One region of the Aeribacillus sp. JST-2 genome, then DNA from elsewhere that is predicted to be linked to it. Evidence: riboswitches for the same ligand, from Rfam matches in the RefSeq annotation. Region 1 holds a riboswitch; each other region holds the start of a gene.
The links. Region 1 has a riboswitch for cobalamin ahead of metE (5-methyltetrahydropteroyltriglutamate--homocysteine S-methyltransferase). Riboswitches for the same ligand answer to the same signal wherever they lie in the genome.

Region 1 (3,257 bases):
GCCAATCAGCTATTTCTATTATGTAAAGAAAAAACCGGTGTTAAAAGTAAGCGAAGCGTGCCGGCCTCTCATTGGCAAAAAAGCAGATGGACCAATAGGCAAAATCATTGATGTCTTGTTTATGTTTGGTTTGCTGGGCGGAGCTGGAACGACACTCGCTTTAGGGACGCCGCTCATTACAGAAGGAATTCATGAACTTTCCGGCATCGAACCTTCGATGACACTCCAAACAGTGGTTTTGCTTATTTGTACATTGATCTTCGCAGCAAGCGCTTACTCCGGTTTGCGGAAAGGCATTAAAATTTTGAGCGACATCAACCTATGGCTTGCCGTATTATTGTTGGTGTTTGTCTTCCTTGCCGGCCCGACCGTCTTTCTGGCGGAAACGGCCGTCAACAGCATCGGCATCATGCTTGATCATTACATGCGGATGTCTTTATGGACTGAACCTTTTAACAGTTTAGGACCGTTTGAACGAACAGGCTTTCCGGAATCATGGACGGTATTTTATTGGGCTTGGTGGCTCGTGTACGCTCCATTTGTCGGCTTGTTCGTCGCTAAAATTTCAAAAGGACGCACTGTCCGCGAAATGACGCTCGGAACAGTAGTATATGGAACGCTCGGCTGCATTCTCTTTTTTGGGATTTTAGGAAACTTTGGATTATTTTTAGAACTGACAGGCCAATACCATGTAACAGCTACATTAGATGAACATGGCGGATCAGCAGCCATTATCGGAATATTGAAACAATTGCCGTTAAGCAACATTGTGATTGCCGTATTTACTGTGCTTGCCGTGATCTTTTTAGCAACAACGTTTGATTCAAGCTCTTATATTTTAGCATCTGTTGTCCAAAAAGAAGTTGCCGATGAACCTTTGCGATGGAACCGTTTATTTTGGGCTTTTGCTCTTTCCGTTTTGCCGCTTATTTTAATGTACCTCGGCGGATTGTCCACATTGCAGACTGTTAGCATTATTGGCGGTTTCCCTTTGTTGTTTATTTTTGTCCTTTTAGCCGGTTCTTTTATCAAAGCGGCAAACCAAGATTTTTATTCCAGTAAATCTCAATTATTTAAAATGTATCCTAAAAAGAAAGGCGTGAAAAGAAACCTTCTCTCGAAATAACTGTTTTCCGGAAAAATCCCAACCGCTGTAAAGACCCGCAGAAAACCTTTATGTTCTGGCGGGTTTTTGTCATGTAAAGCGGAAGAAATCGCAAGCCATCTACTTTCCTAAAAAATTTCTCTTTTTAATTGCAAATGTGGTGTTGAAAAATAAAAAAAAATCCTCTATTCTGATAATTATAGTTTCATATGTGTACCAGCAACAGGTGCGTCATATTGCAGCCGCAATATGCGCTTAAAAGGGAAGTTTGGTGAAATTCCAACACGGTCGCGCCACTGTGATGGGGAGCTTTTGATCATCAGCCACTGTTTCTGCCAGAGAAATGGGAAGGAGATCAAAAGCGTTGAACCTAAGTCAGGAGACCTGCCTGTTGTATGCACTACGACCTACGCGTCATAGGGAGGAGTGAGAAGCCATGTTCATGTTGAAACCATTTGGGTGCCTCAACACGAGCTAGGATATCCAGTCCCTCTTTTATTAGCGTAAAGAGGGCTTTTTTATTGTGTTGAGCAAAAATCAAATGGGAGGTTTTCGTAATGGCAGCCATTAGTTCAAATCTTGGCTATCCGCGAATTGGCGAACGCCGGGAATGGAAAAAAGCTTTGGAATTATTTTGGAATGGAGACATTTCTGAAAGCAGCTTACTGGAAACGTTGAAAAAGATCCGTCTTTCCAACTTAAAGAAACAGCATGAAAGCGGAATTGAGCTGATTCCCGTAGGAGATTTTTCGTTTTATGACCACGTTCTCGATACTGCTTTCATGTTTGGATATATTCCTTCGAGGTTCCAGCATATGGATCCCCGTTCCATCAAAACATATTTCGCAATGGCAAGGGGATCCGAAGAAGCCGAGGCTTTAGAAATGACAAAATGGTTTGATACAAATTATCATTATATCGTTCCGGAACTGGAAAATAAGCCGCCTGCTTTTTTGGAAAACCGTCTGCTCAAGCTTTACAATGAAGCAAAAGACGAACTAAATATTGAGACAAAACCTGTTGTTTTAGGGCCGATTACTTTTTTAATGCTGGCGAAAAAATATGAAAAACGAGATTTTTATAAGCATTTATCTGCTTTCATCCCAGTTTATATTCAATTGTTGACAGAGTTGCATCAAGCAGGCGCAAAGTGGGTGCAAATCGATGAGCCTGTTCTCGTTCAGGAAATTGATGAGTCATTGATTCCGTTGTTTAAAGAAGTGTATGAAGCTTTTCACGAAGCGAATCCATCTTTGAACATACTGTTGCAAACTTATTTTGAAAGTCTTTCTCACTATCAACATATCGTTTCATTGCCTGTTGCTGCTATCGGTCTTGATTTTGTACATGATGGGGGAGCCAACAGTGCAAACATCCAAAAATTCGGGTTTCCAAAAGACAAAATATTGGCTGCCGGTTTAATCAGCGGCCGTAACATATGGAGGGCATCATTAGAAGAAAAAGCAAGCAAAATTGATTTTCTCGCTCAGCATGTTGATGTTGATCGATTGATCATTCAACCTTCCTGCAGCTTGCTCCATGTGCCGGTTACCGTAAAAAATGAACACGAATTGCCGGAAATTTTAAAAAATGCTCTCTCCTTTGCAGACGAAAAATTAAGTGAAGTCCATCAGCTGACACAATATGCAAAAGGTGAATTAAGTATAAGCGATTTACGATACGATGACCGTTATTACACGCAATTTATGAATTCTGATTTTCGGACAAACCGAAACGTGCAAGAGGCAGCCGCCAAGATTGAATCCTACCCGACGAACCGTGTGGACTTTTCTGTTCGGCGCAAGCTGCATAAAAATAGATGGAACTTGCCAATTCTACCGACAACAACGATCGGCAGCTTTCCGCAAACGAAAGAAATCCGCCAAACCCGTTTAAAATGGCGGAAAGGCGAATACACAAACGAGCAATATGAGTCTATCATCAAAGATGAAATCAAAAAATGGATTGATATTCAGGAACAGCTTGAACTTGATGTATTGGTCCACGGGGAATTTGAACGAACGGACATGGTGGAATATTTCGGAGAAAAACTAATAGGAATTGCTGTTACCAAAAACGGCTGGGTGCAATCTTACGGTTCGCGCTGCGTCAGACCGCCGATCATTTATGGCGACGTTGCCTTTGATCAGCC
Region 2 (3,257 bases), on a different contig from region 1:
AAAGGTAAATGGATAAAATCGTTTCTCCGTAACGGCTGCCGGGGACGGCCCACTTCCCATTTAAATCTTTCCAGGTCTGGGCAGAACCTCGTTCCACATAAATAAATCTGGGATCGACGAGGGGAAACCCGGCTGGAAGAGGCTTCGTTGTGGCGTATGCATATAAATGTTGGAGATGGGCAAGAACGCCTTCTCTCGGAGTGGAAAAGCTTGCTCCTGTAACATTTGGACCGGTAGCTCCGATTCCGGCAAAATTGTTTTGATTGCGATTGACTACTCCCGTAAAACGGAAATAGTTTGTTTCATGAATTGCTTGTGCAAATGCGATGTCGCCGCGAATTCCGTAGGATTTGCTTAATTGTTCATACAAATCGCCCAGCTGAGGTGCGCTAGGATTTGTTTTTTCTACATATAAATCCAAGATTGTTCCCGATACGAGCGTTTCCCCTAAAATAGGGATATCCCTTGAATCGGGAGAAGGGGTTTCCGGTTGAGGTGTTGATGAACGGGATGAATCTGTCTTTTGCCCTGATTGTGCCGTTCCTTGTTCTGCAGGGGTTAATATAAATGCATCCTTGTATCCTAATTGAACAAGCCTTGCCAACTGGTCTTTTGCATTTTGCAAATTTTTAAATGCCCCTGTTTGAACGCGGAAATAACTTGTTCCGTCCACCATCGCAGCGGAAAGGAAACTATCAACATTTTTTCCTTTCAGTTCATTTATGAGCTTTTCTGCATTTTCTCGGTTTTTAAAGGAACCGGCAATGACTTTGTACATCCTGCTGCCTGCAGCTGGCGATGGCTGCGGGGTTGGGGTGGTGCGTGTCGACTTTCTGGGCAAATTAAGCGCTTTTCCGATTCCATCGGCTAAGCTTGCTGCATAGTCGCTCATAAAGTCAGACGATGTTAAAAGTTTGATGTCATTTGAATGGTCAATAAACAATGTTTCCAAAAGAACCGCAGGCATTTTTGTTTCTCTTAATACGTGAAAATTGGCGCTTTTTTTGCCCCGATCCTTTACGCTATATTTCGGACCGATGACGCTCATAATTTGATCATGGATGACGGACCGGTATTGGATCGTTCTTGGAGAGGCCCCTCCGTTATAAACATAGCTTTCAAAACCTGTTCCTCCGCCGGCATTAATATGAATGGAACAGAAAAAATCAACATTCTCTCGATTAGCCATGGATGATCTTTCTGACAAACCGACTGTTCGATCGTCTGTGCGCGTCATGAGCACGTTGACTTGGTAATGTTCAAGTAAATGTTGTCTTGCCAAGAGGGCAATAGTCAACGTAAAATCTTCTTCCTCATAATTTCTATAGGTTGCGCCGGGATCGCTTCCTCCGTGGCCAGGGTCTAAAAGAACGGTTGTCACTGCAATATCCTCCTTCGTTTTCAAACATCCAATTCGCTTGTCTGCCAATATTTTATTCAAGTAATGGAAAGGAAGTTCAAAAAAATTTTATTTTTAGCGAAAACTGTATCGAAATCCAAAACATTTAGGTCAATTTGTCGATTTTTTGCATTTTCTTCCTACCAGAATTCAATCAAATCATGTATAATACATTTCGTCATAACATTATACCGAAAAGCAAACAGGTGCCGGCACATAGCTGCCAGCTTAAAAGGGAAGTTTGGTGAAAATCCAACGCGGTCCCGCCACTGTGAATGGGAGCAACCTGGGAAAACCACTGTTTCAACGGGAAGGTCCAGGAAGCGATGACCATGAGCCAGGAGACCTGCCTGTTTGAGCACACCTAAAACCCTACGCGGATAGGGAGGTGTTTGAAAACAATACATATGTACGTTTTCAGACATCTTCTTATCGAATTCAAGAAGATGTTTTTTATTGGAGGAGGAAAATGATGAAAAAACTATCTGCACTATTTTTAGCCTTATTACTTCTATTTGGAATTGCGGCTGGATGCGGCCAACAAAATACATCAGAGCCGTCTGAAAACAAAAGCAATCAAAAGACGGAAGAGACGGCTTCACAATTTCCGGTGAAGGTCAAGGACGGTTTAGGAAATGAGGTGACGGTAAACGAAAAACCGGAGCGGATTGTTTCGCTAATTCCAAGCAATACTGAAATTGCCTATGCTTTAGGGTTGGGTGAACAAATTGTCGGTGTAAGTGATAATGACAACTATCCGGAAGATGTTCAAAACAAAGAAAAGGTTGGCGGGATGGAATTTAATGTTGAAAAAATTATTTCTTTAAAACCGGATCTTGTTTTAGCGCATGCTTCCAGCGCCCATAACTCGCAGGAAGGGCTGAAGCAGCTGAAAGATGCGGGAATAAATGTTTTTGTAGTCGAAGATGCCCAATCATTTGATAAAGTGTATGACTCCATCCAGACAATCGGCAAAATTACAGGGACAAGTGACAAAGCCGAAGATATTGTGGCTGAGATGAAAACGAAACTGGCGGATATTCAAGAAAAAGGAAAAACGATTCCGGATGATCAAAAAGTGTCTGTTTTTGTCGAAGTGAATCCCGCACCACAAATCTATACGACTGGAAAAGGAACGTTTATGGATGAAATGCTAACGATCATTGGAGCAAAAAATGCAGCGGGCGATCAAGAAGGCTGGCCGCAAATGACGGAAGAAGCCGTTGTAAAACTGAACCCAGACGTCATTGTGACGACATACGGCTATTACGTCGATAAAGCTGTTGACCAGGTGTTGGCACGCAAAGGATGGGAAAATGTATCAGCGGTGAAAAATAAACGGGTTTACGATGTGCATTCCGACTTGGTGAGCCGCCCAGGCCCAAGATTGGTTGAAGGAGTAGAAGAACTTGCGAAAGCAATTTATCCGGATGTCTACAAAAAATAAACATGTGGTCGCCTATACGGCGACCGCTTGTTTTCTTATTTTTTCCGTCTTTTTAGGAATTTCTATCGGAACGTTTCACATCACGTTTAAGGATATTTTCCAAATAATTTTCAATCAACTGTTTCATATCGGTTTGGCGCCGGACATTGATGAAAGCATGAAAAGCATTGTGCTTGATATTCGACTTCCTCGTGTCGTTTTAGCCGGACTTGTCGGAGCCTCGCTTGCAATGGCGGGAGCTTGTTATCAAGGGCTTTTGCAAAACCCTTTGGCAGATCCTTATACGCTCGGTGTTTCATCAGGTTCTTCTTTAGGTGCTGTACTTGTTCTTTTTTTCGGCATTCAAATTCCTTTTTTCGGCTCATTCACTTTGCCGGTTGTCAGCATTTTTACGGGTTTTTTAACGATTTT
Region 3 (3,257 bases), on a different contig from region 1:
CTGATGGAAACCATTGCAAGCTGTGAAACGACCATTGCAAACTTACATAGTTTTGCATTGGAAACACAAGATCAACAAGCGAAGCAATTATTTCAAAACCTTGCTCAACAGCAGCAGCAAGTTTTGGATCATTTAAAAGCAAGGCTGGACTATATCCAGAATGAAGAGCCGCAATTTAAACAGACATAGTATTAGGCAAGCAGATCTTCACGAAAAAATCCCCGCACTTTCAATGAAACGAATATAATCATTTGATCACCGGATCAAACAAATCAACTGCGGAACAAAATAATGCAAACCGAAATGTTTTGAGAATAATTTCCCCTCTTTCCGCGAATACTTTTTTATAAAAAAAGGAGGGATTGCCATGGCTCTTATACCATATGATCCTTTTCAGGAACTGCAGCACTTTAGAAGAAACATAAATCGCATGTTTTCAGACAATTTTTCTCATTTCTTTGAAAACTTTGGACAAATGGACATGCCTCGCATCGATGTTCAAGAAACGGATCACGAGGTGATTGTCAGATGTGATCTTCCAGGCCTTGAGAAAAAAGAGGATGTCGACATCAACCTTGATCGCAACATTCTTACGATCAGCGGCACAATTCAAAGAAATGAAGAAATAAAAGAAGAACAATTGCACAGGCAAGAACGATTTGTCGGCCGTTTTCACCGAACCGTGACTTTGCCTGCAAACGTGAAAGAAGACGAAGTGAAGGCAACATACCGAAACGGCGTGCTTGAAGTCAGGATTGCGAAAGAAACGGCAACAAACAAAAAGAAAATTGATGTTCAATTCCATTGAAAAGTGAGGTTGTTTTTCTCCAGCTTCACTTTTTTTTATTGCATTTTTCGCCAAGTACGATTATGATGGATATAGAACATCAAACCTATATCTTGTGTTGGTTTTAAAAATTGGATACTATATATTGAAAAACCATTCGACAAAGGTGCTTTTTAAGCTTAAAAGGGAATCCGGTGAAAAACCGGAACTGTCCCCGCAACTGTAAGTGCAACGAAATGAAACATCCACTGTACAATTGTACGGGAAGGATTCAGAGTAGGATGAGCACAAGTCAGGAGACCTGCCTTTGTTCGGCCGTTTCAAATTCTTCGGGGGTTGGGAAGATGAAACGATGGTTTAAAGGTGAGGCTTTTGTGCATTTTTGCCGCTTCCTTTTTAATCATCGTTTGATCCGCTCAACAACGTTTTGGAGCGGATTTTTATTTTGATGAGGAGGATGTTTTCCATGAATGCAACAAAACCTTTCAATCTTCATGAGCTATCTTTAAGGAGTTTCAATCGCGATTCCTTAGAGCATTATCTCAAGCAGCTAGAAGAAATACACTCATCCCTTTCTTTTGACGAATACAGACATCGGATTTTAACGACCTTCCAATATCAAGAAATCAACGATATCGAAAAAGTTTCCAATCTTTTCATCATTGAAGCTTTAGCCAATATTTCAGAAGAAGAACCTGAATGGACTTTTTTAGCCGCTCAGATCTTGTTGGAGAAGCTTTACCATGAAGCAGCCATCCATCGGGGATACGATGAACCAGGTTATGGGGATTTTTATGCCTTAATTGCGGCATTGACGGAACTTGGCATCTATCATCCGCAGCTGTTGCAGCATTACTCGAAAGAAGAAATCGATGAACTTGGCAAATACATCAATCCTGAGAAGGACAAGCTGTTTACTTACATCGGATTGAGAACACTGGCCGACCGCTACCTTGCTAAAGATTTCCAGAAACGTACGTTTGAATTGCCCCAAGAACGCTTTATGATTATTGCGATGGCCTTGATGATGAAGGAACATCCTTCCAAACGCCTTCATCTCGTAAAAGAAGCTTATTGGGCTTTAAGTAATTTGTTTATGACGGTTGCCACCCCTACCTTGGCTAATGCCGGAAAATCAGTCGGCCAATTGTCAAGCTGCTTTATTGATACGGTCGATGACAGCCTTCAAGGAATCTATGATTCGAACACGGACATTGCCAACGTTTCCAAAAGCGGCGGCGGAATCGGTGTTTACTTAGGAAAAATTCGCAGCCGCGGAAGCGATATTCGCGGTTTCAAAGGAGTTTCGTCAGGAGTTATTCCGTGGATGAAACAATTGAACAACACAGCCGTCAGCGTCGACCAGCTTGGCCAACGAAAAGGAGCGATCGCTGTTTATTTGGATGTATGGCATAAAGACATATTTGCTTTTCTTGACGCAAAATTAAACAACGGCGATGAGCGGCTCCGAACTCACGATTTATTCACCGGTGTATGCATTCCGGACCTATTTATGGAGCAAGTTGAAAAACGGGGCGACTGGTACTTATTTGATCCGCATGAAGTTCGTAAAACAATGGGGTTTAACTTGGAAGATTTTTTCGATGAAGAAAAAGGCAGCGGCAGCTTTCGCGAAAAATATTATGAGTGCGTCAACCATCCGTTTTTGTCAAAAGAAAAAGTCCCGGCAATCGAAGTGATGAAACGGATTATGATCAGCCAACTGGAAGCGGGCACGCCGTTTATGTTTTACCGGGACGAGGTTAATCGCAAAAATGCGAACAAGCATGCGGGCATGATCTACTGCAGCAACTTATGCACCGAGATTGCCCAAAACCAAAGCCCCACAACGGTTGAAGAGCAATATGTCGAAGACGGCAAAATCATTGTCGTCAAAAAACCCGGCGATTTTGTCGTTTGCAACCTTTCCTCGATCAATTTGGCACGGGCAGTTACAAATGATGTTCTTGAGCGGTTAATTCCTATTCAAGTTCGCATGCTCGACAATGTCATTGATTTAAACAATATTCCGGTATTGCAAGCAAAGCTTACAAACAAAAAATATCGTGCCATCGGGCTCGGAACTTTCGGCATGCACCATTTATTCGCATTAAACGGAATTAAATGGGAAAGCGACGAAGCAGTTGAGTTTGTTGACCATTTATATGAAAAAATCGCCTATTTAACCATTCAAGCAAGCATGGAGCTTGCAAAAGAAAAGGGAGCCTATCCTCTCTATAAAGGGTCTGAATGGGAAACAGGAAAATATTTTGAAGATCGCGGCTATACGTCAGAAAAATGGCAAGAGTTGAAGGAGCAGGTGAAAGCGCACGGAATCCGCAACGGCTACCTAATGGCGGTCGCACCGAATGCTTCCACGTCCATTATCGCCGGAAGCACAGCCAGCATTGATCCGATTTTTCAAAAAGTATATTCAGAGGAGAAAAAAGATTATAAAATCCCTGTTACG

Region 2: another riboswitch for cobalamin. It lies ahead of AC0KTX_RS01850 (ABC transporter substrate-binding protein); the one in region 1 lies ahead of metE (5-methyltetrahydropteroyltriglutamate--homocysteine S-methyltransferase).
Region 3: another riboswitch for cobalamin. It lies ahead of AC0KTX_RS14140 (ribonucleoside-diphosphate reductase subunit alpha); the one in region 1 lies ahead of metE (5-methyltetrahydropteroyltriglutamate--homocysteine S-methyltransferase).

What each region holds. Positions count from the first base shown of each region.
Region 1 is NZ_JBVVUU010000010.1:86,492-89,748, forward strand. Features, by position in the region: gene AC0KTX_RS07670 (BCCT family transporter) at 1-1,126, shown strand, start outside; cobalamin riboswitch at 1,313-1,511, shown strand; gene metE (5-methyltetrahydropteroyltriglutamate--homocysteine S-methyltransferase) at 1,663-3,257, shown strand, end outside.
Region 2 is NZ_JBVVUU010000002.1:114,239-117,495, forward strand. Features, by position in the region: gene AC0KTX_RS01845 (N-acetylmuramoyl-L-alanine amidase) at 1-1,381, opposite strand, end outside; cobalamin riboswitch at 1,587-1,767, shown strand; gene AC0KTX_RS01850 (ABC transporter substrate-binding protein) at 1,872-2,846, shown strand; gene AC0KTX_RS01855 (FecCD family ABC transporter permease) at 2,809-3,257, shown strand, end outside.
Region 3 is NZ_JBVVUU010000038.1:19,075-22,331, reverse strand. Features, by position in the region: gene AC0KTX_RS14150 (DUF1657 domain-containing protein) at 1-189, shown strand, start outside; gene AC0KTX_RS14145 (Hsp20/alpha crystallin family protein) at 368-808, shown strand; cobalamin riboswitch at 935-1,110, shown strand; gene AC0KTX_RS14140 (ribonucleoside-diphosphate reductase subunit alpha) at 1,245-3,257, shown strand, end outside.